2 regions of the Allofournierella massiliensis genome follow, and region 2 is predicted to be linked to the other one. Evidence: predicted binding sites of a transcription regulator. Region 2 holds the regulator's gene; the other holds the start of a gene.
The links. Region 2 encodes HrcA, which represses chaperone genes, less so after heat shock. Its sites were predicted from a motif close to TGTTAGCACTCNNNNNNNNNGAGTGCTAACA; they were not measured.
Positions count from the first base shown of each region.

Region 1: ACESYO_RS14430 (Hsp20/alpha crystallin family protein) is a predicted target of HrcA. The motif match lies at 3,342-3,372, and genes of this name have one in related genera.

Region 1 is NZ_CAXSWZ010000035.1:7,454-15,086, forward strand. Features, by position in the region: gene ACESYO_RS14415 (NAD(P)/FAD-dependent oxidoreductase) at 1-360, opposite strand, end outside; gene ACESYO_RS14420 (endonuclease/exonuclease/phosphatase family protein) at 376-1,503, opposite strand; gene ACESYO_RS14425 (glycerol-3-phosphate responsive antiterminator) at 1,845-2,411, shown strand; gene ACESYO_RS14430 (Hsp20/alpha crystallin family protein) at 2,705-3,124, opposite strand; gene ACESYO_RS14435 (PadR family transcriptional regulator) at 3,533-3,853, shown strand; gene ACESYO_RS14440 (DUF2812 domain-containing protein) at 3,850-4,359, shown strand; gene ACESYO_RS14445 (hypothetical protein) at 4,431-4,610, shown strand; gene ACESYO_RS14450 (DUF5655 domain-containing protein) at 4,586-4,804, shown strand; partial or broken gene ACESYO_RS14455 (helix-turn-helix transcriptional regulator) at 4,907-5,017, shown strand; gene ACESYO_RS14460 (hypothetical protein) at 5,275-5,700, shown strand; gene ACESYO_RS14465 (aminoglycoside 6-adenylyltransferase AadE) at 5,649-6,515, opposite strand; gene ACESYO_RS14470 (hypothetical protein) at 6,689-7,204, opposite strand; gene ACESYO_RS14475 (helix-turn-helix domain-containing protein) at 7,241-7,633, opposite strand, start outside.
Region 2 is NZ_CAXSWZ010000006.1:1,074-8,706, reverse strand. Features, by position in the region: gene ACESYO_RS04560 (sensor histidine kinase) at 1-137, shown strand, start outside; gene ACESYO_RS04555 (sporulation initiation factor Spo0A C-terminal domain-containing protein) at 223-453, opposite strand; gene ACESYO_RS04550 (helix-turn-helix domain-containing protein) at 512-862, opposite strand; gene dnaJ (molecular chaperone DnaJ) at 1,047-2,234, opposite strand; gene dnaK (molecular chaperone DnaK) at 2,394-4,223, opposite strand; gene ACESYO_RS04535 (nucleotide exchange factor GrpE) at 4,301-4,906, opposite strand; gene hrcA (heat-inducible transcriptional repressor HrcA) at 4,903-5,931, opposite strand; gene ACESYO_RS04525 (stage V sporulation T C-terminal domain-containing protein) at 6,151-6,693, opposite strand; gene ACESYO_RS04520 (ABC transporter ATP-binding protein) at 6,822-7,633, opposite strand, start outside.

The DNA of each region.
Region 1 (7,633 bases), on a different contig from region 2:
GCCGCTCAAAATTTCCAGCCCCGGCACCCCGTTGGCGGTGCCGTTTTCGTAGAGCCGCCGCAGCGTTTTCTCCTGCTCGGGGCCGAAGGCCACCACGAAGCTGCCGGTCTGCTTGTAGGGCACATCCAGCGCGGCGCAGATTTCCTTCGCCAGCGCGCTGCCCCGCACGTTCAGCCGGGCCATGCTGGTGCCGGGCTCCGGGTCGTAGCCCGCGTGCAGAATGGCGCTGTTGGCCTTGGTGGTGCCCATGGACACATCGTTTTCCGCTTCCAGAATCAAAACGCTGACCTGCTTTTTGGCCAGCTGATAGGCCACCGCCGCGCCGGTCACGCCGCAGCCGATGATTGCCACATCTACCATATCTGTTTCCTCCTTTTATTCCGCAGCCTGACCCAGCCGGAAGGTGAGCTTCACCGGGTTGTGGTCGCTGTAAGCAAAATTGGTGTCGATGTTTTCCGTCGTGGCGGACACGTTATCCGAAACGATAAACCCGTCCAGCACGGTGGTGTAGTTGACCCCCGGCTCCCAGGGAATGTCCGCGGTGCGGCAGGTGGGGGTCTGGTACTCATTCTCCGCCCGCCGGATGGAAAAGCCCGCGGGCAGATCCGCGTCGGTGAGCTGGGCCACCCAGCCCGGCAGCTGCTGGCCGCTTTCAAAGGCTTCGGCCATGCCCTCGCCCAGCGCGTGGTTGAAGTCGCCGCCCACGATGACGTAGTTGCCCTTTTCGTATTCCGTTTGCATCACGTCACAGAGCATTTCCAGCTGGCGGGCCCGCACGGTGCCGCCCTCGTCGTAGGCGGACATGTGGCTGTTGATGAGCACCAGCTCGCCGCCGCCCTCCACCGGGATGCGCAGCTGGGCAAAGCAGCGATCCAGATCGGTGAATTTTACAAAGAAGCTCTCATCCACCGGGTAGCTGCGGCGCACCGCCTCGTCGATGCGGCAGCGGCTCAGGGTAAGCAGCCCCGCGTTCACCGCGCCGTGGGGGTCGTGGAAGGGGTAGAGCAGATACCGGGTGTGGAAGTTGCAGGCGAACACCGCCCCGTAGCCGGGCAGGCCGTCTTTCAGCATGGCGCTCTGGTCCACCTGATGGCTCCGGTCCGCCTTCACATCCACCTCCTGCAAAAGCAGAAAGTCCGCATCCTGGGCGGCGATGGTCTCCAGCGCGCCCCGGGTGTTGGCCAGCACCGATTCCCGGTTGCGGGCCTTGCCCCATTTGCCCTGCACCGGGGTGCCGTCCGCCATGGTGCCGGTGTCCATGAAGAAGCTGTAATCCGGCCCGTAGGCGCCAAAGCCGATGTTATAGGTGAGGGCGGTGTATTCCTGCCCGGGGGCCAGCGGCTCCAGCTGGGGGGTGGTGACTTCCAGCGTTTCCCCGTCCGGAATGCGGTAGTAGCCGCTTTGCAGCCAGCCCACATAGCCCGCCAGCGCCGCCGCCAGCACCAGCACAAGGGCCAGCAGCGCCAGCCCGATCCGTTTGAACCATTTTTTCTGCTTTGTCATCATGCACCTCGCTGTTCAATCTGCGGCAAATCCCAATACACTTCATTCCAACAAAAAAAGGCAGCAGAAACACACCGTCATGGCGTCTGTTCTGCTGCTCTTCACTCTTGCACAGGCCGGAGCCTGCCGAAAGCCCCGGGCATTTTTCTGGCGGCGCGTCGGCCGCGTTTATTGGTCATACTATTATTATAGAGGGCGGGGCCGCCGGGGCGCAATGGGCAGACCCGCAAAAATTATCCCCGGGTTTTTGTGGCATGCGCACAAAGCGCCCCCCGGCATTGCCGCCCCCGGTTTTCGGGTGCTATAATAAGGTATCATCAAACCGGAAAAGAGGATGCCCCATGGATGCCCGCCTGCAGGAACTGCTGGAAGAAAACCCCATCATCATCGCCATCAAGGACGAGGAGGGCCTTGCCCGCTGCCTTCAAAACCCCAAGCCGGTGGTGTTCGTTTTATATGGGTCTGTGGTGAGCATCCCGGCCATCGTGCAGCGGCTGAAGCAGGCGGGCAAAACCGTGTTTGTGGACGTGGATCTGCTGGACGGCCTTTCCGCCCGGGAGGCGGCGGTGGAATATCTGGCCGGGGCCACCCGGGCGGACGGGGTGATCAGCACCAAGGCGGCGCTGGTGCGGCGGGCAAAGGCGCTGGGCCTTGCGGGGGTGTACCGCACCTTTCTGCTTGATAACATGGCCCTGCAGAGCCTGCGCAAAAGCGGCGGCAGCCAGTGGGCGGACTTCATCGAGATTCTGCCCGGCCTGATGCCGAAGCTCATCGCCCGTTTGAGCCACGAGCTGGGCGCGCCGCTCATCGCCAGCGGCCTGATTGCGGACAAGCAGGACGTGATCGACGCGCTGGGCGCGGGTGCGGCGGCGGTGTCCAGCACCTGCCCGGCGGTGTGGCAGCTGTAACGCCGTTACAGCTGCCGGTATTCCCGCCGGATGCACACGCCGCCTGCCACTGCCGCCGCCATGCGAAATTCCCGCCTGCTTGCGGCAGGCTGCAATTCGTTTTGCCAGACTCATTCCATCGCCCTCCTTTTTCTGTTTCTATCATAGCAGGGCGATAGGATTTTTTCCAGCACACCGGACGGGAATTCCGCCCGCCGGATGTGTCATTCTGCCCGGATACGCAAAAAGGCCCCGGCCAGCGGGTTTGCTGGCCGGGGCCTTTTGTGCTTTTGCCGTGGGGCTCTGCTCTGCGCTTAGCCCTCGATCTGGATGCTGCGGGATGCGGGAGTAACTTCGCCCTTCTTGGGCAGGGTCAGCTCCAGAATGCCGTTGTTGTAGGCGGCCTTGATGGCGGTGGTGTCGATGCCGCTCACGTCGAAGCTCCGGCTGAAGGAACCGAACTTGCGTTCCCGGCGCACATAGTTGCCCTTGTCGTCCTTCTCGCCGCTCTCGGAGTTGTGGCGGGCGGTGATCATCAGGCTGTCGCCATTCAGGTCGATGGAGATGTCCTCCTTATTGAAGCCGGGCAGCTCCGCTTCCATCAGGTAGGAATCGCCCTTGTCCTGAATGTCGCAGCGGAACTGGCTCATATCGCCAAAACCGGTAAAGAGGCTGCGCTCCATGTTATCCAGATAGTTGAACAGACTGTTTTCTTCACGGCCAAACGGAATCATACCAAACATAAAATGCTCCTTTGCTCCGCGCCATTTATCATAGATTTTTGTTGTAATGCGGTGCGCATGGTACGCGGGGGCTGCGCCGCTTTGTCAATCGGAATTGTCCGGGTCGCTTCCAAAGGCTCTTGCCTTCAGGTCCCGTTCCCTTTTGACAACTATATTCTACCGCCGGTTTGTGACATAAAATCGGTGGATTTATGAACATTTTGTTAATTATTAGCACTCTACCTCTTAGAGCGCTAATTCATTCTTTCCGCCCTTTCTGCCATAGATTTTTGTCGCAATCATCCCCTATCCTACCCTGCCGCCGGTCCCCGACTGCTTGACAAGTATATCGGTACCTGATATAGTTGTATCGGAAGGCGATATAACGCTTGCCGAGCAAACAAAAAAGGAGGGCCGCAGATGAACGAACACATCGCACTGACCGAAGCCTTTTATTATATTCTGCTTTCGCTGTACGAGCCGCTGCACGGCTACGGCATCATGCAGAAGGCCGAGGAATTTTCCGGCGGGCGGGTGCGGCTGGCGGCGGGCACTTTGTACGGCGCGCTGAACACCCTGCAGGACAAGGGCTGGATTGAGGCGCTGCCCTGCGCCCCGGGCAGCCGGAAGAAGGAATACCGCATCACAGCCGCAGGCCGCGCCGCCGTGGAAAACGAGCTGGCCCGGCTGAAGGAGCTGGTGAAAAACGGCGAACAGGTCACAGGAGGGAATCCGGTATGAAAAAGATCATCCACCGCACATTTTTTGTCTGGAATTTTGAAAAGGAAATCGACTGGCTGAACGACATGAGCCGCCAGGGCTGGCAACTGTGCCGGGCCGGGTTCTTCGTGTATGAATTCGAGCAGGGCGAGCCGGGCGAATACCAGTACCAGCTGCAGCTGCTGCGAAAAGCCGACCCGGACTATCTGGCCTTTCTGGAGGAAACCGGCATTCAGGTGGTGGGTCGCTGCCTGAACTGGATCTATTTAAAAAAGAAATCGGACGGCCAGCCCTTCGAAATTTTCTCGGATCTGGAGGGCGTGCTGCGCCATCTGGACGGGGTCATGGCCCTCTGCGGCGTAGTGATGACGGTTAACGTGCTGCCCGGCTTTGCCAATCTGGCCAACAGCCATCTGCAACAGCTCAGCTGGCTGAATCTGGCGCTGGCCGCCGTAGGCGCCTTTGGCTTCTTCAAGCTGTATTTCCGCCGCCGGGCGCTGGCCACCCGGAAGGACCTGCAGGGCTGACCGCCGTTGCCCTGCCCCGCCCGCCGGGGCTATAATATAATAAGAAAAAACAAAAAGGCAGGTGTGTGTTCATGACCGACGACGAGCTGCTGTTTTTTGACTCCATGCCCCAGATGCTGCCCATCTATCAGGCCCTCTGCCATGGGCTGGAGCAGCGGGGCCTTGCCTTCACCGCCAAGGTGGGCGCACCCAGATTTCGCTGCGCAACCGGTATGTGTTCGCGGCGGTGTCGCTGCCCTGGCGAAAGGTGAAGGGCTGGCCGGAGGAATATCTACTGGTGAGCCTGGGGCTTTCCTACCATAAGGAGTCCCCCCGGGTGGCGGTGGCCACCGAGCCCTACCCCAACCGCTGGACCCACCACATCCTGCTCACGACCGCCAATGAGGTGGACGCCGAGCTGCTGGACTGGGCCGAGGAGGCCTGTCAGTTCGCCATGGTCAAGTGATGTTACAAAACCGGGCGAAACCGTCGGCTTTGGTTGGTGGCCTTTTGGCCCTTTAGGCGGTATACTGAGAGAGCCAAAACAGAAAACAGGAGGTTTTTTCCCATGAGCTTTGCAAGCGGTTTGTATCACGCCCGCAAAAAGAGCGGCCTTTCCCAGGAGAACGTGGCCGAAAAGCTGGGCGTTTCCCGCCAGACCATCTCCAAATGGGAGACCGGGGGTTCACTTAGATAAAGATACCACACCAATCCCACGCTGACTTTTGCTCAACCAATACAGCCGGAGGGCTGGATAACAAGAAAAGGCGGTATGCGCCCCGTGGAGGGGTAGCATATCGCCTTTTCTTGTGGGGGTTTCCAAAGGGGGCAACGCCCCCATTTGGCACACGACTTTGCGAAGCAAAGTGTAGTGTGTTATACGCTCTGTCGGCGTTGTCGTGAAAATGCCGTTGCCGCCGGGGAGGGCAAGGGCATTTGAAGCGGCAAGATTTGAAGCGGCAAGAAAACAGGGCTGTGCTTGCGTGGCGTGGAGCCGCAAGCGCAGGTCTGGTTTCATCAGCAGACAGGGCGTATATGAAAGCCCCCGTCCCTCGTCCTACGCTCCGACTTGTGGACAAAGTGTCCCGAAGTTGTGGCCACACTCCCGGAAAAGTAGCAGGACAGCGGGCAACCGTCAAGGCTGAAATGAACGGGGTTACACCCGGCCTTGACCGCCGCCCGCCGCCCCGCTGGATGGGTGGACAAGGCGGCCAATCCCTCAAAGTGCTTGGCCGCGCTCTTTCTGATTTTGAGGTATTCAGTTTTTCAAAATTGAATAATCAAAATAAATTTTTTCGATTGAAAAAATTTTATTTGTTATCATCTTCAATGCCATATTTTTTCTTTTGCCGAATCACATAATTACTGATTTTTTCATCATATAGTGGATACTGGTAATCCAACTGGCATGCCACTTCTGACGAAACCTCCCGGAACAATGCCATACATTGTTCAAAGGATTCCCACATATGGGGATAGGAATCCATATTATAAGTAGACATAAGTCGTTCCCACAATTCCTCTGGGACATATTGCTTCATAAATTTATAGTTTTTTCCCAAACTGAAATGAAATCCCTGTTTGATACCAATCAGCCAGGAAATCATGCGAAGCAATTCTTTTCGTACTATATCATTCATATGGTCAATAGCAAAAAGAATTTCTTTGCGGCATAAGCCCTTTACTACATATGTTGTAGTATTCCAAAATTCATTACAGCAATCGTCAAACATTCTTTGAGTAGGCTTCTGCAAGTGGTAGTCTATATCCGTTGGTATTGGCGGCTTTACGATACGGTTGTCTTTATCCAACAGTAACTTTACCAGTTTATCCCATGTAAAATACTCGTCTATCAGTTCCAGCGGCAGCAAAGTTAAATCTATCTTAACATCATCAGTAAACAGCATTAAATATGAAAATCCCTTTTCTACAGCTGGAAATAATTCCATATCTTCCGGCTTTTGCAGAATCAACCTTTCACCAAATATATCTAGCCATTTATCATCACTTGTGAAGCTGTCCATATCCGTAACAAAAAAAGTAATATCAAAATCCTGAAAATCATCAGGCGGAATATTTGTATTTGTTCTAGATCCTTCCAAAGTAACCATGCGAATGCGTTTGTCTGTTTTTGCAAAATTCAAAACAATATCATAAACTTCCTTTTCTGATCTCATTTTTATCTCCTCCAATTATTGAAATAGGTGTGAAGCCATTTTAGGGCTTTCCCGCCTTGATTACCCTTTAGCAAAGACGGGCGGGACTGTCAACGGCGGCGCATGAAATGCGCCGTTCATCTTGACCGTTGACTGGCTCGGCTGGCTTTGCTATTTTCTCGATGAAAAACAATTTATTCGTATTTATTTCCATCATTGTCATAGTAAGCCACATGAATGGAATACTCTTTTTCTGGGTTTTTAATTGAGATAATATCCATATCATCTGTGTTGTATCTCAATGTATCTTGCACTTGTCCATTTATTGTATAAGTGATTTCAGCATACTCTGTTTTAGCACCATTAAACCAAATTAAATCATACCATTCTCCGTTTATTGCAACGCCACCGACAATAATCTCATCACTATTTCGGTTTGTTGATGTACTAAATTTGTAGTCTCCATTTCCTGTTGGTTCAAAGATAGCAAGTGTAGATTTATTATCTGTACTGTATGCTCCACTCACGATATAACCGCCAAGTTCCAGTTCTTTTGCGATAGTCCATTCATTCCCTTTTGAAATTGCGGTGTTCAATATGCTTTCTCTGCTGGTAATGGTATCTCCTTTGGGAGTTAAACTAAAGAAATATAAAAAAGCGGCAGCAACGCAAATAACAGTCGCTGAAATTATCAGTAACCACTTTTTCATAACCAATACCTCCATATAATCTGATTTATTATTCTCTTACTTGCGTCCCCGCTGCGGCTTTGGATTTTTCAGCAAATCCGATTTCTGTGCAATCTTTTTCAACCACTTCTTTTCTTCCTCTGACAGTTTCCCATAGTTCAGCTTGAGCCGCTTACAGATAAATGCCATAGCCGCCTGCTCCGGGTCGCTGTCCTCTCTGGTGGTTTCCTCTGCGGTCTGCAAAAAATCTTCCAGAGGATTGTCCTCCGGGACGCTGAAAAAATCGTCCTTGTGGGCTTCCCGCAGGTCGAAGGCTATCTTGTTTATGTCCTGCTGTATCACATAGCGGCAAAAGCTGTCATCGTCAATATGGGCGGCGATAAGCTGTCGCAGCTGTGGGTCAGTCAAGCCGGGATTGTGTTGTTTCATAATCGTTGCACTCACAGCGTC
Region 2 (7,633 bases):
ACGCGGGCAAGGTGGGCACCGGTCTGGGGCTTTCCATCACCAAGGCGATTCTGCAAAGCCACGGCTTCCGCTTCGGCGTGAACAGCACGCTGGGCGAGGGCTCCTGCTTCTGGTTCGAGGCAAAGGATCAGGGCTGACGGCCCCTTCCCTGTTTTTCCTGACCCACTGACGCAAAATGCCCCCCGCGCCCGGGGTTTCCGGGTACGGGGGGCATTTTTCTGTTCATCCGGCAAGGGTGCCGTTTTTCTGCATCAGCGCGGCCAGCTGGGGGATCAGCTCCTCCGGGGTGGGGCGCTCGCCCCGGAAGGTCATGCCCGCCCACACCGAGCCGGGCATTCCGCCGTTCTGTTCCCATGCCCGGTCAATGGCCCGCTGCATCTCCTGCCTTACATGCTCCGGGGTGGTGCCGTTGCGCCGTGCGATCTCTTTCAGCATTTTCTGAAAATTTGCCATCGTTTCTTCCTCCGCTTTTTTCAATTTCGACCGGTTCTCTGGAATAAGTATATATTTTTCAGACATCAGAATTTCGATTACCCTGTCGACGAAAGGAAAAAAACAACGCACTCACCGCATTCAGCACCCTCTGCTTTTCCTCCCGCGGCAGGGTATCAATGGCATCCGAAAGCTCACAGGCCACCCCGCTGGCCGCCCGATCCACCACATCCACCAGCAGGCTGTCCGCCGAGACCTGCAGCACATTGGCAATGGCCACAAAGGTGTCCATCCTGGGAATTTTCGTTCCCCGCTCGATCACGCTCACATGGGTGGGGCTGATATCCACAAGGGCGGCAAGCTCTTCCTGCGTCAGATGCTTTCGTTCTCTCGCGGCCCGGATCCGCTGGCCCACTGCCTTTGCGTCCACGCTTTGCCCCCTCCTTCAGAACGGAATTTTGTTCTAAAGATAGTATAAATTGACAGCCTGCCCGCATACAGAAGCCAAAGAACGAACGCTCGTTCCAAAGAGCAACAAAACGGATAAAATCCCCTTTTCCCAACAAAAAAGCACCCGTTCCGGAGCATTTCCGGAACGGGTGCTTTGCATTTGTTTACTTGTTCTTGTCGAACAGATCCTTCAGGTTCTTGAAGAAGCCCTTGCGCTGCTCGTAGTTTTCGTCCCTGAGGGTCTCCTCAAAGGCTTTCAGCGCCTCGCGCTGGGCCTTGTTCAGCTTTTTGGGAATCTCCACGTTCACCTTCACATACTGGTCGCCACGGCCGCGGCCGCCCAGATACTGGATGCCCTTGCCGCGCAGCCGGAAGGTGGTGCCGCTCTGGGTGCCTTCGGGCACGGTGTATTCCACCTTGCCGTCCACGGTGGGAACCACCACGGAGGCGCCCAGCACCGCCTGACTGAAGGTGATGGGCACGTTGACCCATACGTCGTAGCCGTCCCGCTCGAACATGGGGTCGGGCCGCACGGTCACGATCACGATCACGTCACCGGCGGGGCCGCCGTTCACACCGGCGTCGCCCTGGCCGCGCAGCGCGATGCTCTGGTCGTCGTTGATGCCGGCCGGGATCTTGACCTCCAGCGTCTTTTTCGCGCCCACCTTGCCGGTGCCGTGGCAGTGGCCGCAGGGGGTGCTCACGATCTTGCCCTTGCCGCCGCAGCGGGAGCAGGGCTGGCGCTGCTGCATGACCATACCGCCCATGCGGATGTTCCGGTTCACATAGCCGGTGCCGTGGCAGTCCGGGCAGGTCTCGGGGCTGGTGCCCTTGGCCGCGCCGCTGCCGCCGCATTCGGGGCAGGTATCCTGCTTGTTGATGGTGATGGTCTTGGTGCAGCCGTGCACGGCCTCCATGAAGCTGAGCACCAGGCTCACCCGCACATCCGCGCCCTTGCGGGGGGCGTTGGGGTTGGCCCGGGCGCCGCCGAAGCCGCCGCCAAAGCCGCCGCCGAAGATATCACCGAAGATGTCGCCCAGATCCACGCCGCCGAAGCCGCCGCCAAAGCCGCCGAAGCCGCCACCAAAGCCGCCCGCGCCGCCGGCGCCTGCGCCGTAGCTGGGATCCACGCCCGCAAAGCCGAACTGGTCGTACCGGGCGCGCTTTTCCTTGTCGCCCAGAACCTCGTAGGCCTCGTTCACTTCCTTGAACCTGGCCTCGGCCTCCTTGTCGCCCGGGTTCAGGTCCGGGTGATACTTTTTGGCCTGCTTGCGGTACGCTTTTTTCAATTCATCGTCGCTGGCGTTCTTCGCAACGCCAAGGACCTCGTAATAATCGCGTTTGTCTGCCATAAATTTCTCACCTAAAAGCCCGCCGGGCGGGCCCCTCATGTAAAATCACCGGGGCGATACGCCGTATGAGGCGTTCGCCGTGAATGGTGTGGTGTTGCCTGAATCGCACAACCAGAAATTGCCGCCCCAGCCTGGGCCGGGGCGGCTGAGAGTATTATTTTATACCTCTTTGAAGTCCGCGTCAACCACGCCGTCGTCGGGCTTGCCGCCGTTGGCAGCGCCCGCGTCCGCACCGGGCTGTGCGCCCTGAGCAGCCTGCGCGTTCTTGTACAGCTCCTCGCTGATGGCGTAGAAGGCCTTCTGCACAGCCTCCTGCTTTGCCTTGATGGCCTCGATGTCGGTGCCCTTCAGAGCTTCCTTCAGCTCAGCCAGCTTGCTTTCCACTTCGGCCTTCTTGGAGGCGTCCACCTTGTCGCCCAGCTCGTTCAGGGTCTTTTCGGTCTGGAACACCAGCTGATCGGCGCCGTTGCGGGTGTCGATCTCCTCGCGCTTCTTCTTGTCCTCGGCGGCAAACTGCTCGGCCTCACGAACGGCCTTGTCGATGTCGTCCTTGCTCATGTTGGTGGAAGCGGTGATGGTGATGCTCTGCTCCTTGCCGCTGCCCAGATCCTTGGCGCTTACATGCACGATGCCGTTGGCGTCGATGTCGAAGGTAACCTCGATCTGAGGCACGCCACGGGGAGCGGCGGGGATGCCGTCCAGCTTGAACATGCCCAGGCTCTTGTTGTCGGCAGCCATCTCACGCTCGCCCTGCAGCACGTTGACTTCAACGCTGGGCTGGTTGTCGGCGGCGGTGGAGAAGATCTGGCTCTTCTTGGTGGGGATGGTGGTGTTGCGCTCGATGATCTTGGTGCAGACGCCGCCCAGGGTCTCGATGCCCAGGCTCAGAGGAGTAACGTCCAGCAGCAGGATGCCGCCGACCTCCTTGTTCAGCACGCCGCCCTGAATGGCAGCGCCGATGGCAACGCACTCGTCGGGGTTGATGCCCTTGAAGGGCTCGCAGCCCATCTCCTTCTTAACGGCTTCCTGCACGGCGGGGATACGGGTGGAACCGCCCACCAGCAGAACCTTGCCCAGATCGCTGGGGCGCAGGCCGGCGTCCTGCAGAGCCTTGCGTACGGGAACCATGGTGCGCTCCACCAGATCGGCGGTCATCTTGTCGAACTGGGCGCGGGTCAGGGTCATATCCAGATGCTTGGGGCCGGTAGCGTCGGCGGTGATGAAGGGCAGGTTGATGGCGGTGCTGGGCACGCCGGACAGCTCGATCTTGGCCTTCTCGGCGGCTTCCTTCAGGCGCTGAGCAGCCATCTTGTCGCCCCGCAGGTCGATGCCGTTCTCCTTCTGGAACTCGTCGGCCATCCAGTCGATGATGCGCTGGTCGAAGTCGTCGCCGCCCAGGTGGGTATCACCGTTGGTGGCCAGAACCTCGGTCACGCCGTCGCCCATCTCGATGATGGACACATCGAAGGTGCCGCCGCCCAGGTCGTAAACCATGATCTTCTGGTCGTTGTCCTTGTCGGCGCCGTAAGCCAGAGCCGCAGCGGTGGGCTCGTTGATGATACGGCGCACGTTCAGGCCGGCGATGGTGCCGGCGTCCTTGGTGGCCTGACGCTGGCTGTCGTTAAAGTAAGCGGGCACGGTGATCACGGCCTCGGAAACGGTCTCGCCCAGGTAGGCCTCGGCGTCCGCCTTCAGCTTGGCCAGAATCATGGCGCTGATCTGCTGGGGGTTGTAGTCCTTGCCGTCGATGGAAACCTTGTAGTCGGTGCCCATGTGACGCTTGATGGAGCTCACGGTGCGCTCGGGGTTGGTGATGGCCTGGCGCTTGGCCACCTGGCCGACCAGACGCTCGCCGGTCTTGGTGAAGCCCACCACACTGGGGGTGGTGCGGGCACCCTCGGCGTTGGCGATCACAACGGGCTCGCCGCCCTCGATAACGGATACACAGCTGTTGGTAGTACCCAGGTCAATACCAATAATCTTGCTCATAATCTATTCCTCTCCTTCTCGAATCGTATCAGAATGAAGTTGATTGTTTTTATCAAAAAGCCGGTTGGCTTTTCTGCTTATTCAGCCACCACAACGGTAGCATGGCGGACGACCTTGTCGCCCAGTTTATAGCCCTTCTGGAACACCTGCACCACGGTGCCGCTCTCCTGCCCTTCGGCAGCGGGCTGCTGCATCACGGCGCTGTGCACCTCCGGGTCAAAGGGAAGGCCCAGTGCGGGGATCTCCTCCACCTTGAGCACCTTGAAGGCAGCGGCCGCTTTGTCCAGCGTCATCATCACGCCTTTTTTGTAGTTCTCGTCGGTGGTGGGGGCGTTGGCCGCCATGTCCAGCGTATCCAGAATGGCCAGAATCTGGCTCACCGCGAAGCCCACGCCGTTGTTGAAGGCGGCGTCCTGCTCGCGGGCGGACCGCTTGCGGAAGTTTTCGTACTCGGCGGCGGTGCGCAGCAGCTGATCCTTGGCGGCGCTCAGCGCGGCCTCGGCGGCAGCGGCTGCTGCCTTTGCGGCCTCCAGCTCGGCGGCCAGATCCTTTTTCTTTTCCTTGCCGTGCTTTTTCGGCTCCTGCCCGGCGTTTTCTTCCGGGGTGCCGGTTTCAGCGGCTTTGGTTTCCTCCGCGGGCTGCTCTTCGGGCTGCTGCGCGGGGTTTTTCATCTCTTCGCTCATGTATTGTCCTCCTGCGCCTTGCCGGCCATACATTCGCCGAGCTTCAAGGCATAATATTCCAGAATGGGGATCAGCTGTTCAAAGGGCATCCGTACCGGGCCCAGCAGCGCGATGGCTCCCGTGAGCCCGCCGCCTGCCAGATACCGCTTGCCCATCACACAGAGGCCGGGCATGGGGTTTTCCATGTCCTCCCCCAGCAGCACCGAGGTGCGGCCGGTGGGCGGGGTGATGAACCGGCCCGCCTTTTCCTGATCGGCGAACAGCTCCAGCACACCGGGCAAACAGCCCTCCAGCTGGGGCCAGCGCAGCAGATACTGCTGGCCCTCCAGATAGGTGCGGGCCTTGGCGGCCTCACACAGCAGCGCCGCGGCGGCCTGCACCACCGGATACAGCGCCGGGCCCTTTTCGCCCATGCTGGCGGTCACAGCCGCCAGCCGCTGGGCGCTCAGATCCGCCGGGGCCACAAAGGCCAGCCCCCGGTTCAGGGCCATGGCAACCAGCTGGGCGTCCTGCCGGGAAAAACCGGTTTCCAGCCGGGCCACCCGGGTGCGTACCCCGCCAGCACTGGTCACGCCCAGCACCGCGGCGGAATACCGGCCCACCTGCACCACCTCGAAATGGGCGATGCGCAGATCGTCCGACCGGGGGGTGGTGGCGGCCACCGTGTAACCGGTCTGCTCCGCCAGCGCCTTGGCCGCGCCCTCCGCCAGCTTATCCGGCTCGTAGTCCAGCCGGGCGAACACCTGATCGATCTGGGCCTTCTGGCGGGCGCTCAGCCCCGCCTTGGGCTGCATCAGATGATCCAGATAATACCGGTAGCCCTTGGCGCTGGGCACCCGGCCCGCGCTGGTGTGGGGCTGCTCCAGCAGGCCCAGCTTGGTGAGGGCGGCCATCTCGTTGCGCAGCGTTGCGCTGGAGACCGCCATGTCCAGATACTGGCTCAAAAGACCCGAGCCTACCGGTTCGCCGCCCTGGGTATACAGGGCAACAATCGCTTCCAGCACGCGCTGCTTTCGATCATCCATCGGCACAGGTCCTCACCTCTTTTTGTTCTTTGTTTAGCACTCTATGTTCCCGAGTGCTAAGTCTATTTTACTCCATTTTATACGGCTGTCAAGGGGGTGCGCAAAAATTTTAAAAGTTTCATGCTTTGTTCACAATCTGCCATAATTCCCCTGCTTGGGCAGGGCAAAACAAAGGCTCCCGCCGCCCCGCAGGGGCGTGGGAGCCGAAAAACTGGCGCTTCAGGCCTCCACCTGCTTTGCCAGAAAGGCCGCCGCAATCTGCAATGCGGCCTGCTCCGGCTCGCCGGGGCGGGCGCTCTTGTCAGCCGAGAGCAGCAGCACCGCGCCGGCCACATCGCCCCCGGCCAGCAGCGGGCAGGCGGCAAGAATGTGCCGGTCGGCCCCCTCGCAGGGGAACACGCACTCCTCGGCCTTGCCGCTGTGCCAGAAGGGCTTGCGCCGGTCCATGATGCGCTCCAGCGGGATGCTCACGCCCCGCTCCTGATACTCCCGCTTTGCTGCGCCGGCGGCGGCGATGATGCTGTCCCGGTCGCAGACCAGCGCGGTCAGGCCCAGTATTTTGTGCAGGGCCTCGGCGTACTGGGCGGCAAAGCCCGCCAGCTCGCCCATGGGGGAATACTTTTTAAAGATGACCTCCCCGGCGCCGGTGGTGAAGATCTCCAGCGGGTCGCCCTCCCGGATGCGCTGGGTGCGGCGGATCTCCTTGGGGATCACCACCCGGCCAAGATCGTCGATGCGTCTCACGATTCCTGTTGCTTTCATGGCAGACTCCTTTTTGGATTGGTATTGTAATTCGTAGTATCTGCCAGAATTTCCAGTTTATGCACCCGCAAGCGAAAAAAGCCCCCGGGCGGCGAACTGCCGCCCGGGGGCTCTGCTCAAAACGTTATTTATTCCGCGCCTACCATGCCGTTCCACAGCCGGTAGTACACGCCCTGCTTTGCCAGCAGCTGTTCGTGGGTGCCCTCTTCCTCGATGCCCTCGGCCCCCAGCACCAGAATGCGGTCCGCATGCTGGATGGTGGTCAGCCGGTGGGCGATGGTCAGGGTGGTACGGCCCCTGGCCAGCTTCTCCAGGCTCTTGCCCACCAGCACCTCGCTCTCGTTGTCCAGCGCGCTGGTGGCCTCGTCCAGAATCAGGATGGGCGGGTTCTTCAAAAATACCCGGGCAATGGAGATGCGCTGCTTCTGCCCGCCGGACAGCTTCACGCCCCGCTCGCCCACATAGGTATCGTAGCCGTTTTTCAGCTGGGTGATGAACTCATGGGCGCCCGCCAGCTTTGCGGCGGCGATCACCTCTTCCCGGCTGGCGCCCACCTTGCCGTAGGCAATGTTCTCGTACACGGTGCCGCTGAACAGATACACATCCTGCTGCACCACGCCGATGGCCCCGCGCAGGCTCTTCAGGGTCACGCTGCGCACGTCCTGATCGTCGATCAGGATGCGGCCGCTGGTCACATCGTAGAACCGGGGAATCAGGTTGCACAGGGTGGTCTTGCCGCCGCCGGAGGGGCCCACCAGCGCCACCTTTTCGCCTGGCCGGATGGACAGGTTCACATTCCGCAGCACCTGATTGTGGTCGTCCGGGTATTCAAAGCTCACATCCTCCAGCCGGATGGCGCCCTCGGTCACCGTCAGGGGTCTGGCGTCCGGTTCATCGAAGATTTCCACGTCCGCGTCCATGATCTCGCAGAAGCGCTCGA